DNA from 4 places in the Ruegeria sp. BG6 genome. Region 3 is predicted to be linked to each of the others. Evidence: riboswitches for the same ligand, from Rfam matches in the RefSeq annotation. Region 3 holds a riboswitch; each other region holds the start of a gene.
The links. Region 3 has a riboswitch for cobalamin ahead of ACR0JW_RS19985 (DUF1636 family protein). Riboswitches for the same ligand answer to the same signal wherever they lie in the genome.
Positions count from the first base shown of each region.

Region 1: another riboswitch for cobalamin. It lies ahead of ACR0JW_RS19490 (DUF4198 domain-containing protein); the one in region 3 lies ahead of ACR0JW_RS19985 (DUF1636 family protein).
Region 2: another riboswitch for cobalamin. It lies ahead of ACR0JW_RS12590 (DUF1636 family protein); the one in region 3 lies ahead of ACR0JW_RS19985 (DUF1636 family protein).
Region 4: another riboswitch for cobalamin. It lies ahead of ACR0JW_RS09890 (hypothetical protein); the one in region 3 lies ahead of ACR0JW_RS19985 (DUF1636 family protein).

Region 1 is NZ_JBQFTB010000013.1:126,376-130,049, forward strand. Features, by position in the region: gene ACR0JW_RS19485 (LacI family DNA-binding transcriptional regulator) at 1-1,018, opposite strand, end outside; cobalamin riboswitch at 1,376-1,575, shown strand; gene ACR0JW_RS19490 (DUF4198 domain-containing protein) at 1,705-2,490, shown strand; gene cbiM (cobalt transporter CbiM) at 2,497-3,108, shown strand; gene ACR0JW_RS19500 (cobalt ABC transporter permease) at 3,105-3,674, shown strand, end outside.
Region 2 is NZ_JBQFTB010000006.1:94,186-97,859, reverse strand. Features, by position in the region: gene ACR0JW_RS12595 (Mur ligase family protein) at 1-949, shown strand, start outside; cobalamin riboswitch at 1,060-1,262, shown strand; gene ACR0JW_RS12590 (DUF1636 family protein) at 1,364-1,720, shown strand; gene ACR0JW_RS12585 (ABC transporter ATP-binding protein) at 1,717-2,502, shown strand; gene ACR0JW_RS12580 (ABC transporter substrate-binding protein) at 2,521-3,468, shown strand; gene ACR0JW_RS12575 (iron ABC transporter permease) at 3,470-3,674, shown strand, end outside.
Region 3 is NZ_JBQFTB010000014.1:69,485-73,158, reverse strand. Features, by position in the region: gene cobN (cobaltochelatase subunit CobN) at 1-481, opposite strand, end outside; gene cobW (cobalamin biosynthesis protein CobW) at 485-1,540, opposite strand; gene ACR0JW_RS19985 (DUF1636 family protein) at 1,537-1,917, opposite strand; cobalamin riboswitch at 2,012-2,219, opposite strand; gene ACR0JW_RS19980 (hypothetical protein) at 2,706-3,041, shown strand; gene ACR0JW_RS19975 (nuclear transport factor 2 family protein) at 3,213-3,674, opposite strand, start outside.
Region 4 is NZ_JBQFTB010000004.1:144,007-147,680, reverse strand. Features, by position in the region: gene ACR0JW_RS09900 (DNA polymerase III subunit gamma/tau) at 1-393, opposite strand, end outside; gene ACR0JW_RS09895 (phosphatase domain-containing protein) at 564-1,067, shown strand; gene ACR0JW_RS09890 (hypothetical protein) at 1,069-1,395, opposite strand; gene ACR0JW_RS09885 (hypothetical protein) at 1,328-1,606, opposite strand; cobalamin riboswitch at 1,564-1,784, opposite strand; gene ACR0JW_RS09880 (alpha/beta fold hydrolase) at 1,950-2,858, shown strand; RNA gene ffs (signal recognition particle sRNA small type) at 2,858-2,956, opposite strand; gene ACR0JW_RS09870 (bifunctional 2',3'-cyclic-nucleotide 2'-phosphodiesterase/3'-nucleotidase) at 2,996-3,674, opposite strand, start outside.

The sequences.
Region 1 (3,674 bases), on a different contig from region 3:
GCTTCAGTGTGTCACCGTAGCTGATTTTCGGCGTCAGGGTCACGCGGGTTTCAATCTCGGCTTCCGGGTCGGCCAGCTGCGCCGCGATGATCCCCGCGGCCTGACGGCCGATTTCCAGCCGGCAGGCATCCATGGTTGCCAGTTTGCGGGGCAGACCTTGCAGCAATTCGACATTGTTGAACCCCGCCAGCCCGATCTGACCAGGGATGTCTATCCCCTGATCCAGCAGGTACAACAGTCCGCCAGCGCCGATCATATCATTGGAATAATACAGAAAATCCAGCTCCGGCGACCGTTCCAGCATCGCCTGCGTCATCTCGCGCCCCTTGGCCAGTGCCGACCCGCCCGAGTAGAACTCGCGATCCTCGATCTCGATCCCGTGTTTGCCCAGAACTTCGGTAAAGCCTTCGAAACGTTTGCGGGCGCGGTGGTCCAAAGGCATCTTGGTCCCCATGAAACCGATATGCTGGTATCCGGCCTTCAGAATGGCCTGCGCCATTTCGCGACCGGCACGGCGGTGCGAAATGCCGACCATCGCATCCACGGGTTTGCCGTCGGTGTCCATGATTTCGACCACCGGAATGCCCGCGGAATCCAGCATTGCCCGGGCCGCTTCCGTGTGTTCCAGCCCTGCGATGATCACGCCCGAAGGCCGCCACGAGAGCATCTCGTAAAGGACCTTTTCCTCTTTTTCCGGCAAATAATCGGTTACGCCGACCACTGGCTGCAATTCGGTGTCTTCCAGAACCTGATTGATGCCGGTCAGGACCTCGGGGAAGACCATGTTGGACAGTGAGGGGATGATGACCGCAACCAGATTGACCCGGCTGGATGCCAGCGCACCAGCAATTTTGTTGGGCACGTATCCCAGCTCTTTCGCGGCGGCCAGAACCCGTGTTCGGGTCGCATCCGATACATCACCCCGATTGCGCAGGACCCTGCTGACCGTCATTTCGGATACCCCCGACGCTTCCGAGACATCGCGAAGGGTGAGCGGGCGTTTTGTTTCTGTGGTCACGAGGCACCTGCACTGTTGTTTTGCCCGATGGTAGCGTGAACACGGCGACAAATACAACAACTCTGCTTCTGCGTCGGACGCTGGGCCGGTCGGACCATTTATGCGTCGGAGGGCCCCTCCATATTTGTAGCGAGTTCAATATAACACACGATCAACGCCCGCAGTTTGGGGCCCAACGAACTCAAGTCCGCGAACTGAACCGACGACTATTGAACGCGGAAAGAGATCTAGGAAAATACACACACGCGCGGTGGCGCGTACCAAACCGCATAGCAAGCGCGGGCATGCAATTCCTGATTTCGCAAATGGCCCATGCAACGCCGCAATCAATTGTTGACCGTGTCTTACATATTCTGGCATGAACGCGCCATGTTCGGTTCCGGGGACATCCTCGGAAGCAATAGGGAATGCAGTGCGGCACATTTCGCCAACTCTGCAACTGCCCCCGCAACTGTAGGCGGCGAGCGCGGCTGATAATGCCACTGGGATATCCCGGGAAGGTTAGTTTAGCGCTTTGACCCGCAAGTCAGGAGACCTGCCGAACATGCGCCCTTGGAAGGGGCGTTCATCATCGGCGACGGGGTGTGCGCCGGATCTGTTTGCCCGATAAGGCAGATGGCTTCGCGTTCCCCATCGTCAAAGTAAATTTGCGCCGGGGAAGGCGCGACGTGAGAAGGACTCGATTCGTGAAAAAACTGCTGGTGGCTGCAACGGCTGCTTTGGCGATGCCTGCATTGGCGCAGGCCCATTTCCTGCTGGAATATACCGACGACACGATGATCGAACGCCCCGGTGACGTTCCGGTCAAACTGGTTTTCTGGCACCCGTTTGAAGCTGGTCACGTGATGACCTTGGAAAAACCGGAAGAATTCTTTGTAATCCACAACGGTGAAAAAACCGATCTGATGGATACGCTGGAAGAAACCACTTTTGAAGGACCGGACAACATTGCCAAAGCGTTCCTGGGTTCAGTGCCGGTGAAACGCTCGGGTGACTATTTGGTGGTTACAGTTCCTGCGCCTTACTACGAAGAATCCGAAGATATCTATATCCAGCAGATCACCAAGGCTTACCTCAACCGCAACGAACTGCCGACCGACTGGGATCAGCCGCAGGGGCTGGCCACCGAGATTCTGCCGCTGAACAAGCCTTACAACATCATCGCCGGGTCAACCTTTACCGGTCGCGTGTTGAGCGAGGGACAGCCCGTCGCCGGCGCAGAAATCGAAATCGAGTACATCGCCGCAGCACCGGACATGACCGGCGCCGGCGCAAAGGATGCCACCGTGTCCCCATTGCCGGGCGGCGCGTTGGTCGCGATTTCGGATGACAACGGATATTTCACTTTTGGTGTGCCAAAAGCCGGGTACTGGGGCTTCGCCGCTTTAGGTGTGGGTCCGGAAACCGAGCATGAAGGCAAAGAGCTGAGCCAGGATGCGGTCATCTGGATCCGCGCCTGGGATCTGGAGTAAGCCTGAATGCACATCGTCGACGGAGCCCTTTCCAACCCTGTCGTGATCGGCGGTGCGGTCGCCGCGGCTGGCGGGATCGCATTGGGCCTGAAATCGCTGGATCTGGATCGCATTCCCACGGCAGGCGTGTTGTCGGCCAGCTTTTTTGTCGCCTCGCTGATCCATGTGCCGATTGGCCCATCGTCTGTGCATTTGATTCTGAACGGTCTGGCCGGGCTTCTGCTCGGCTGGGCCGCCTTTCCGGCCCTTTTTGTCGGCTTGCTGCTGCAGGCCGTGTTCTTTGGTTTCGGCGGATTGACCGTGCTGGGGATCAACACGGTGAATATCGCTCTTCCGGCGGTGTTGACCTGGATGATCTTTGGTCGCCTGATCGCACATGGCTCGCCTGTTCAGGGGGCGATCTGGGGCGGCGTCGGTGGCGCGTTTTCGATCGCCGCCACGACTGCTTTTGTCGCGGTCTCGCTGGCGCTGTCCGGCGATGAGTTCCTGCCCGCTGCCAAGCTTGTCTTTTTCGCCCACATTCCCGTCATGGCTATCGAGGCCGTGCTGACAGGTTTTGCCGTTCTTCTGGCCCGCAAGGTCAAACCGGAACTTTTTGTAAAGGTTGCGTCCACATGAAACAGTTGATCCTTGTTTGTACGCTTGCTCTCGCCCCGCTCCCGGCTCTTGCGCACAAGGTTATAGCGGGCGTTTTTCCGGCAGGCGACGCAATCGAAGGCGAGCTGGGGTTTTCCAATGGCGATATGGCCGCAGACCAGGAAGTCATCGTCTATGGCCCCGACGGCTCTGAACTGGGACGCACAGTAACCGATACGGACGGTTTCTTTCTCTACAGCCCGACCAGAGCTGTGACTCATACATTCAGGGCAGATCTGGGTGCAGGGCACGTCGCCGAAGTTGCCATGCCGGCCGACGAAGTGGCCGAAATCATGGGGGTCGAAGCCGAGCTTTCTGAAACAGCCACGCCGGTTGCATCTGCGGATGGCGCGGCAGCGGTGACTGTGGCCTCGCTCTCGGATGAGGAACGCGCCGCCATCGCCAAAGCGGTGCGCGACGAAACCCGCCCACTGCGGCGCGAGATCGCCGCCTACCGCGAGCACAATGAACTGCAGAACATCTTGGGTGGTATTGGTTATATCATTGGTCTGTTCGGCATCGGCTTTTATCTGGCCGCGCGCAAAAAG
Region 2 (3,674 bases), on a different contig from region 3:
GGTTGCCCGTGGTGGAATCCTGCGCCGGGGTCTTCCAACCCATGCGGCCTCGGCTGCGGCTGTCACAAATGTCGCCAATGATCATCTGGGGCAGTACGGCGTCAACACGGTTCCGGAGTTGGCGCAGGCCAAGTTCGCCGTGCACCGCACCCTTAAGAAAGATGGCGTTCTGGCCCTGAACGCGGATGACGCGTATGTCCGGGATGAGGCACTGAACACGTCCTGCAGGATCTGGTGGTTCTCGCTGGACCAGAAAAACGCACTGATCCAACAATCCCGCGAGCAAGGACATTGTTGTGCCTTCCTGCGGGACGAGATGATTGTGTTCTTCGATGGCTCCACGGAACAACCGGTGATTTCGGTTCACGATATACCGCTCGCCATGGGTGGGGCTGCCAGGTACAATATTCTCAACGCAATGACTGCGCTGTGTCTGGCCCGCGCACTCGATATCCCGATGCAGGCCATTCGCGCCGGATTGTCCGGGTTCAAGCCAGACGCCAAAGATAATCCTGGCCGGTGCAACGAGTTTTCACATAACGGCGCCCGCGTCTTTGTCGATTTTGCGCATAACCCGCATTCGGTCGCAGCGGTGTGCGAGGCTTTGTCCGGACTTCCGGCCAAGCGCCGCTTCATACTGCTAAGCCATGCCGGGGACCGGTCAGATCAGGACATCATCGATGTCACGCAAACGGCCTTGCGGTTCCAGCCGGATGTGATCGTCGCCGCCGAGCTTGAGGGCTATCTGCGGGGACGCAACCTTGGTGAGATTCCAAAGCTGATTAAGCAGGCGGCAATGAACAACGGTCTTCGGGATGAGCAGATCCTGAGCGCGCCTTCCCCGACCGAGGCGAGCAGGACAATACTGGATCAGATCGAACCGGGCGATCTTGCCCTGTTGCTGGTCCTGTCCGAGCGCGAGCAAGTCTTAAAATTGCTGGAAAACTGAACCCCTACGCTGAATCCGAGGACCTCGGGCGGTGAAACTCGAGCACCGCCCTGCCCAGCCCATCCGATTGTCCTGCCAATAATTCTGTATTGACGCATGCCCGGGTCTGAGGCACTTAGCTAGAAGATGGTTCCCGAAGGAAGACCCGAGGGATGAAAAGGGAATACGGTGCGGCCCTGAAGGCCAAGTCCGTAACTGCCCCCGCAACTGTAAGCGGTGAGCGACGCCAAACACCCACTGGCCGAATGGGCCGGGAAGGAAGGCCAAGCAAGGACCCGCGAGTCAGGAGACCTGCCATCAGTGTTCAACCAACCCAGGGCGGGGCGCCCTGGAAGGAGGCTTAGATGGCACGTCAGTCACGTGTTTACATGATCAGCACCTTCTGTCCGCGCTTGGCAACAAGTGGAGCGGACCATGTCAGACGCCACTGATCATATTCTTCTGATCTGTTCGACATGCAACGGTGATTTGTCTGCGGACAAAATACGCTCTTCTTTGTCAGATGCGCTACCTTCCCGGTTTGCCATTCGCTCGGTCGATTGCATGGCCGGGTGCGCGCGGCCGACAACCGTAGGGTTTCAGGCCACCGGCAAAGCCCAATACCTGTTCGGTGACATCCGGACCCCGCATGACATCGCGGCCTTGGCCGAATTCGCGTTGCAATATCAGAACAGTGCCGATGGATGGACCTGCGCGTCCGACAGGCCGAGCGCTCTTTTTGGCAAAACCCTTTCCCGTTTGCCCCGAATGATTTTGGAGGAGCCTTCATGACGACCTCTGCATTTCTTGCCGTGCGTGACGTCGAATACTATGCGCTGAATGGTGATGTTCTGCTGCAAGCAGCGTCTTTCGAACTGGAAGAAGGCGCAATCCTTGCAATTGCCGGACCGAACGGGGCCGGGAAGACGACGCTTCTGAACCTGTTGTGCGGCACGGCCGAACTGGTGCTGGGCGACGTTTTGATCAATGGGCGCAGCCTGAAACACACGCCCGCCAACCAGCGCGCCCGAATGATCGCTGTTGTCAGCCAGCACGAACTGCCGGATAGCAGACTATCTTTGCGGGAATATGTGGCCTTGGGGCAAATCCCGATCCGGGCTGACCGGTCGAAAGAGGGCCACGCCGCCGAACTGGACAGGGTTTTGAACCTGACAGGTCTGTGTGATCTGGCGGACAAACGAATGGGCGTACTTTCCGGGGGTGAACGTCAACGTGCGCATATCGCACGCGCGCTGGCACAGAACCCTTCGCTTTTGTTTCTGGACGAACCGACAAACCATCTGGACCCCGACGCCAAGGGGCGGATGCTGTCGCTGGTTGCCGAGTTGGGCATCACGGTGGTCATGATCGTCCACGACCTCGTCATGATCCCCGAATTCGCCACCCATGTGGCCATGATGAAATCCGCGCGGCTCACGGGCTTTGGTCCCGTGGCCGATGTGCTGACCTCGGACCAGGTCCGGGAAACCTTTGGCGTCGACTACCTGTACTTTCACCATGAGGGCCGCGTGATTCCGGCGCTGGATATCCGAAAAACCTCGGTCTCAAACTAACCCTAGGAGCATCTTTGAATGAAACAGATCTGGTCGGTGGTCCTGACCACAGCCCTGGCAGGCGGTGCGTCGGCACAAGAAATTGCCGTCGACAATTGCGGCAAGCCGCTGGTTTTTGAAACTGCACCCGAGCGGATTGTCGTGCACGATATGAACATGACCGACATGGCCTTTGCGCTGGGTCTGCAGGACAAGATCGTCGGGCTGACCGGCATCACCGGATGGTACAAGACCAGCCCGGAATTCGATACGCTGCGCGGCGACATTCCCGAGCTTGCGCCCAAATACCCAACGGTCGAGAACCTTGTGGCCGTCGAACCCGACATGTTCTTCGCGGGCTGGTATTACGGGATGAAGCCGGGCGGAGACGTGACTCCTGACACGCTGGAACCCTTTGGCATCAAGACCTTGATCCTGTCCGAAAGCTGCGTGCATCTGGACAAGGACCGCCCCGAAGCCAGCATGAACCTGCTGTTTGATGACGTTCTGCGCCTGGGCCAGGTCATGCAGGTCGAAGACAAGGCGAAGGAACTGGTTGATGGTTGGAAAGAAGAACTGACCGAGATCGAAACCCGGACCGCCGATCTGCCCAAACCGCGCGTTTTCCTTCTAGATGGTCCCGCTGATGCGCCCTTCACCGCGGGCAAGTTTGCCATTCCCGATGCGATGATTTCCGCAGCGGGCGGTGAAAACGTGACCCATGACATGGATACAAGCTGGGGCCGCACCTCGTGGGAAACGGTGGCGGCCGCCAACCCCGAATTTCTGGTGCTGCTGGATTACCAGACCGGCAACGGCGCCGAGGATACCTTCAAATTTCTGCAGGAGCATCCGGTGATGTCCCAGACCGATGCCGTCAAGAATGAAGCCTGGATTGGCCTGCGGTACGAGGAACTGACCCCGGGACCGGCAAATATCGAGGCGATCCTGAAAATGGCGCAGGCCATGCATCCGGATCTCAACTGATATGGGCCGACTTGGCCTGACACTCCTGCTGGGGGCGGTCGTTCTGGCCGCCCTTTTGCTGATCTCAACCATCTACGGCACCACATCCATTCCGGTTTCCGACACGTTCACCGCTGTCTTGCTGGGAACAGGTCTGAGTGACGGGGACATGTCGCCGTTGCACCGGATCGTGTTTGATTTGCGCCTGCCGCGCGCCCTGTTCGCGG
Region 3 (3,674 bases):
CCATCTGCGCCAAAGCGGCCTGCGCCGCGACCTCGCCGCCGGTGTCGCACAGATGCGCCAGTCGCCGCAGGGTCGAGACGGGCAGGGTGGAATAGTCGTCCAGCCGGGTATCCTCACGCCCGTCGGCAGGCAGAACCGCCAGCGCGATGCCTTTGGCCTGCGCCAACGCAAGAACCTGTTGCAGCCCGTATGACCAGTAAGGCACCCCACCAATCAGGCGGATCAGGATACCTTTTGCGCCGTCAAGCGTCTGTTCCACATATGTGTCAACGGACAGAGGGTGTTTCAGCGCCGTCAGATTGGCCAACCGCATCGTCGGCATTCGCCCTTCCGGCCCACCGCCGCGATGCCAGCCTGCCGCGAAAGCACCGAGATCGCTGTCCGAAAAGGACAACATCACCAGATCCGCCGGGCTCTGACCCAGATCGGTCGGGGTCTCGGTTTCTTCAAGCCCGTGGCTTTCGCGGAAGACGACGTGCATGGCTTACTCGGCGGCCTCGGTCACACCCACGAGGATGTCTCGGATTTCGGCCTCTTTGATGTCGTCGTGCTCGGCAATGACCACAAGACGCGAGCGGCGCTCCTCGCCGGGTTCCCAGGGGCGGTCGTACTGATGACGCACCCGGGCACCGACAGCCTGAACCAGCAGACGCATCGGTTTGCCGGAAACTGCCGCATACCCCTTGACGCGCAGGATGTTCATTTCCCTGGCCAGACGTTCGATCTTGGCAACCAGATCGAGTGGGTCACTTTGCTCCGGCAGTTCGACGATGATGCTTTCGAAATCGTCATGTTCGTGGTCGTGGTGACCGTCGTGATGCGACGGACGCGCGTCCATGTCATCCTCGGCTGCGGCTTCCAGACCGAGCACGACGCGGACGTCTACGACGCCTTCGGCAACCTCTACGACGGGCAGCGGGCGCGGGGCCTCGGCTGCGATGACCTCTTTGGCTTTGGCAACACCCTCTGGCCCTGCCAGATCGGGCTTGGTCAGCAGGATGATATCGGCGCAGGATATCTGATCCTCGAACACCTCGGAAAGAGGCGTTTCGTGGTCGATCGAGTCATCGGCCAGGCGCTGGGCATCCACCGCCTCGACATTCGGAGCGAAGCGACCTGCCGCGACCGCCTCGGCATCGGCCAGAGCGATCACGCCGTCCACAGTGATTTTCGAGCGGATATCGGGCCAGTCAAAGGCTTTCAGCAGCGGCTTGGGCAGGGCGAGGCCGGAGGTTTCGATCAGAATGTGATCGGGGCGCGGGTCCAGCGCCATCAGCGCTTCGATGGTCGGTATGAAATCATCGGCCACGGTGCAGCAGATGCAGCCGTTTGCCAGTTCCATGATGTTCTCTGCCGGACAATCGGGAATGGCGCAGGATTTCAGAATATCGCCATCGACGCCCACGTCGCCGAATTCATTGACCACGACCGCCAGACGTTTGCCCTGCGGGTTCTGCATCAGGTGCTTGACCAGCGTTGTCTTCCCCGAGCCCAGAAAGCCGGTGATCACAGTGACGGGTAATTTCTCAAGAGTGCTCATTTCAGGGCTCCAATCGGGGGAATGCGGGAGGCGCAGTTTTTGCGGAAATGTTCGGGGCGCTCACGCCATTTGATCAAGCCGTCCTCGGTCGCCAGATATTTGGTCGCACCGTCGACAATGACGTCAACGTGTTCGGCTTCGTTCAGGTTCTCATAGACAAAGGTCCAGCGACCCGGTCCACCGCGCAGCACGATCGAGCAGCCCTGATCGCAGTTCGACAGGCATTCGACGGGTTTCAGCGTGATGCCTTCGGGCAGGTCGGCCTGTTGCAGCGCTTTGTGCAGCAATGTGCCGGGGCGTTTTTCATCATCCTCGACGGGCAGTCCACGGCGGCACGTGGTACAGACCAGCAACTCGACTGGTGCGGTCTCGGTCATGTCTCTCATCCCCCCAAATCCTCTTCGCGGGGGACGGGGTTTCATGCGGGCCACGCGTCTGCACATGGACCCGACACCGGAACACCCCGCCCGGTTTCTTCTTCGGGTGCTGGCAGGTCTCCCGGCTTGCGGATGTCAGAGGCTTGCTCTGGCAGATGTCCCGCCTTCCCGGCCTTTCGGCCAGTGGCTATGGGCACCCTCTCCGGTCACGGTCGCGGGGGCGGCTGCGTTTGACGGAAAAACCGCTGACGCATTCCCTTTTCATCCATCCAGGGATGGACACCAACGGGTCGGACATGCGGCACAGGCGGGGGACTTGTCAAGCTTCAGGATGCGCGGCTTTGCCGCCGGAAGGAAAAAGCGACCTGAGGTGGTCACTCAGCGGCATCGCCGGGCGCTTGCTGCGCCGGAAAACCTGCGTGATTGAGGGGGTCCGTCTGATCTTCGCTGGCTTTGGAAGGGGTCGGCGGGACCCGGACGGGCGGGGCAGATTCGGCTTCAGAGCCACTGGGGCAGGCCGTGTGTGGACGTTGCGGCGACCAATCGACCGTCATCTCCGAGCATCGCTAAACCGAGGGATTGGGGTTTCGTTGATTAAGTAACTGCCGTTCCGACCGGCTCGGGATACTCCATTTCAGTATTCGCGCAAGACCCGGCAAAAACGACCGCTTCGAGATCAAATCTGATGGCCGTCTTGCCGTGCACAGAGTAGCCAGATTTTTTGCAAAATTATGCCTCAAACTGCCCTTAGCGGGCGTCGGCGAACAGAATATGCCAGGAAACAAAAAATGAAAAAGTTAGCAGCTTTTCTTGTGTACTTACCCGTCGCTGCAGTTGCGGAAGACCGGGTGTTCGAGTGTGAAGCGGCGGATGCAAAATATCCGGAAATGGCGGCCACGCTGGTCAAATACGAGGGCCAGAACAAAGGGCATATTACCATTGGTGATATCGACAATAAGGCTGAGGTGTATCCCGGCCTCGACACCCTGACTTACCTGTATATCGGTGACGGCTTTACCCTGAATTACAACGTGAATCTCAAGACTGGCACGTTTGACTATTCGGCTTCGGGCAGCAAATCCGGATGGGGCAAAGGCAGCTGCAAGGAAGTTGTGGCCCAGTAATTTGCTCATGCCCGATCTGCGGGTTGGGCCTTTCGGTTGCCGAGAAAAGTACTTTTCAGGTTCCGTCCGGAGGCCAATGTAGTTGGCCGAGGACGGAACCCGGTAATAAGCGGCCGATCCGGTATGTGTCCAAGCCATTTGGGCGGCGTGCCAACCAATCGAATCTTTTGATCAGCAAGGTTTGGCACGCCCCGAACACGCCGACGCGATTGATCTGCCGGCGCTGAAGGTATTCGCGTTGGACCAGATATCCCGCGCCACGCGCCATGTTCCGTCATCTTCAAGATGGTAAATATTGATGCCATGGCCGGTGGAAACAGTGGCAGGGCCCGGGTCACGCGGAACATCGGTGGCGGTAAACTCATAACGCTCAAACGCCCAGTCCGCCGCCACAACAAATTCCAGCGATTGCTTTTTCCAACGGGTGTGGACGGCGTCGAAATACCCGCGCGCCCATGGCCCGACCTTGGCTTTGCCTTCCATGACAGGCGCGCCGGGTGCGATGAACACCACGTCATCAGTGACCGTCTCAAGGAATTGATCCAGTTTGTTCGAGTTGATCGCTGCAAGATACGCAGTGTGTGCGGCTTGCGGAGTCTCGGCTTTGGTGTCGGGCAGCGCCGGTGCCGCGAT
Region 4 (3,674 bases), on a different contig from region 3:
GTAGCGCGCGCTGGCGGCACGATAGCGGACGCTGTCTATGATTTCGCGAATATCGTTCACGCCGGTGCGGCTGGCGGCGTCCATTTCCATTACGTCGACATGGCGGCCTTCCATGATCGCCACGCAATGTTCGCATTGGCCGCAGGGTTCGGTCGTCGGTTTGCCGTCGCCATCGGGGCCGATGCAGTTCATGCCCTTGGCGATGATCCGCGCCGTTGTCGTTTTGCCGGTGCCGCGGATGCCGGTCATGATGAAGGCCTGCGCGATCCGGTCTGCCTCGAACGCGTTTTTCAGGGTGCGCACCATGGCATCCTGACCAACCAGGTCGGCAAAGGTTTCCGGGCGGTATTTGCGGGCAAGAACCTGATAAGCGGGGCTTGGCGTGTCGGTCATTTCTGCTCTGTCGGATTCGTATCAGAAGTGCAGCGTAGAGTGCGCCGCCGCCTGCGTCCACAGCCGGTTCGCGAAATTCATTTGGGAATGCTTCGGGATGCGCGTAAAAATGAAGGCGGAAGCATTTTTGACCGGATTCTTGTGCGTAACGATTAAGGAGGGCGCGTTGCATGTCTCAGATGATTATTCATGCGCTGCAGGTCGGAGGAGGTACTCTGGCCCTGACATCAATGCCAGGGCGTGGGGGTAATTATGCCCAGGACCTGAATGCGATTTCCGATTGGAAGCCCGGTCTTGTCATTTCAATGACGACCGAAGTCGAGATGCTGCAGGACGGCGCGCGTGACTTCGGAACCGACATTCAGGCGCGCGCCTGCCGCTGGGTCCATCTGCCGGTCGAAGATTTCGGTGCACCCCCCGACGCCGTGACCGCGCGCTGGCCCGATGTAAGCGCGGCCGTCCGCCATGCCCTGTCAGGGGGCGGGCGCATTCTGGTGCATTGCCGGGGCGGCTGTGGCCGGTCCGGAATGGTGGTGTTGCGCCTGATGGTCGAATGTGGCGAGCAACCGGGTGCAGCCCTGAAACGGTTGAGGGCGGTGCGGCCCTGTGCGGTTGAAACAGATGCACAACTGGCATGGGCCACGCAATTGATTCCGGCCAGCGCGGACCCGTAGCTTAGGCCGACAAATGTCCGGCCTGGGCCGCCACTTGGCGACCTGCCAGGGCCGAAGCTTCAAGCATGGCGCAGGGCGGGTCCGACAGAATTGCGGACGGCAGCGCACGGAACTCTGCGCAGAACATCATGTCTGCATAATCCTCCAACCTGTCGCCCGGAGTTTCCTCATTCGTTCCGCAAAACACCCGGATTTTGTCTGGCCGCGCGTGGAACCGGGCCATGCACCCTTCGGGGCAATGGGCAAGCTCGCTGCTGCCTTCAATGGCGAATTGCGGGGTTGCGGCCGGGCCGGCGCTTGCCACGGCGCGCGTCAGAGCCCGCGCCATTTGCGCCAGTGCCGGACAGGGTTTGCCGGTGCGCTGGCACACAGTGGCAGAAAATTCGTGTGTCCTTGTCTTCCAGATCATAATGCGCCCTCCGCGCGCGGCGCGGGGCAAGGATCAGGTGTGACGGGGCTATGCCATCAGGACCTGCCCGGACACCCCGCCCGAGTTTCGGTTTCAGTATCGATGGCAGGTCTCCTGACTTGCGGGTCATCGCTTTGCCGACCTTCCCAGCCTTTCGGCCAGTGGTGTTTCGGCATTGCTCACCGCTTACAGTTGCGGGGGCAGTCTCGGCCTTGGTTCCTTCCGGCAATGCCAGACAGAACCGCACCGTGTTCCCTTTTCATCCCGGCCCCTTAAAGGGCGCGGAAACCATCTCCTCATCGCTAGCGGTTGCCGGGTCCCCGAGTCAAGCGCATTGCGCGGGCCGAGGCATTTGGTCCGATGCGTGGTCGGGAAAGCGGACGTTTGGTCATGTTTGCACCGGGTTGACTTGAGCGGGCGACTGGCCTGACAGATAGGTGAACTGAACTGTTCAGTTGAGAGCGGAGCATGATATGTTGGACATACAGGAACAGGTCTTGACCGAAGACATACGATTTCCCTCCGGGACGGCTATGCTGTCGGGTCGCCTGTACCTGCCTGTTGCAGCGCCTGATATCGTAGTTGTTCTGAACAGCGCGACCGGCGTTCCCCAGGACTATTATCAGCATTTTGCCCGGTGGCTGGCGGAAGAGCAGCGCATTGCCTGTCTGACCTATGATTACCGCGATTTCGGAAAATCGTTATCGGGGCGTCTGAAGGATTCGCGTGTCACCATGTCCGATTGGGCGCTGATCGATATTCCCGCGGCCCGGGCCGAGATGCGACGGCGATTCCCAAGTGCGCGGCAGTGGACCATTGGTCATTCGCTGGGGGGTATGCTTGAGCCATTGCAATCGGATGTGGATCAGATCGACCGGATGATTTGTGTGTGTTCAGGCCTGGTTACGTTGTCGGATCATCCCTGGCCCTACAGGGGGCTGGCCGGAATCTTCTGGTACGGGCATGCGCCTTTTGCAGTTCATGTGCTGGGGTATCTGCCCGGCAAGGCCATTGGGTTTGGTTCGGACCTGCCGTCAAAGGTCTACTGGCAATGGCGAAAATGGTGCACCTCGCCGAACAGCTATCTGCCTGAAATTGGCCAAAGCCTGCCCGCAGCGACCTGGCCGCGGGCCGGTGGTCCGGTTGACCTGTTTGCGATTTCGGACGACCAGATGGTGCCTGAAAATGCGGTCTGGAGGCTGGCCGAGCTATACGGCCCGGACGCCAACCGTCATGTGCTTGAGCCAAAGGATTTCGGGCTGAAATCCATTGGCCACATTGGTGTTTTTGCGCGCAAAAACAAAGCGGTCTGGCCGAGGCTGATCGAGTCTGCGGAGCAGCAAGTCCGTTCCGACCGGAAAGATGTGACGATTGCGGGATGAAGTGAGAGGTTGGACATCGACCCAAGCGGGGCTCGTTGTGGCTGCTTCCTTCCGGACCTGACCAGGTTGGCGAGGCGCTCGCCCGCGCCAACCTCTCAATCGTCGATATAGGGAAGTTGCGCCAGGAAGACAACCCGTCAGAGTGACAGTCTGATCCGCAGAAAGCCTTCCGGGTCATGCCCCAGCGCATGCGGATCGTATGCGTCCAGTTCGGAAAGATGCGCCCTTGCTCCCGGCCCGGTTTTCAGAATCGAAGCGTGGCCGGGAAGCCGGATAAGGCTGAAGGGGAAGGGCGCAGATTGCATCGGGTCGCCCGGTAATCCCCCCGAAAGATAGTCGCGCAGGACGTCCCTGATGGGTAAGGTCGGCAGATCGATCTGCCGGGCCTGATGCGCAACTGGGAAGTGTCCGCCGCCGCTGGCCCGGTAACTGTTCAGGGCCACAACGAATTTCTGGGTGGGTTCAACAGGGATTCCACCGCAGCAAATCTCGCGGACACGGTTTGCAGCGGGATTGACCAGCATACCGTGAGAATCAAAACGCGCCGGCTGGGAAAGATCGATCCGATAGGTCAGGCCGAACAGCACATCGAAGTTATGCCCGGCCCGTGTTTCATCGGTCAGAGTGCGGACAGCTCCTGCATCCACCTGATTGAAAATGCCCGCCGACATTTCAAGCCAGTCACGGACCATGTCGCCGGTGACAAGCACGGCGCGCAGTTCATTCGGAAAAGAATGAAGATCCGAAACATTGCGCAAACGAACATTTCCGGGCGGTACATCCGTGTAGGAACGCGGTCCCGCGCGGCCTCCGAAC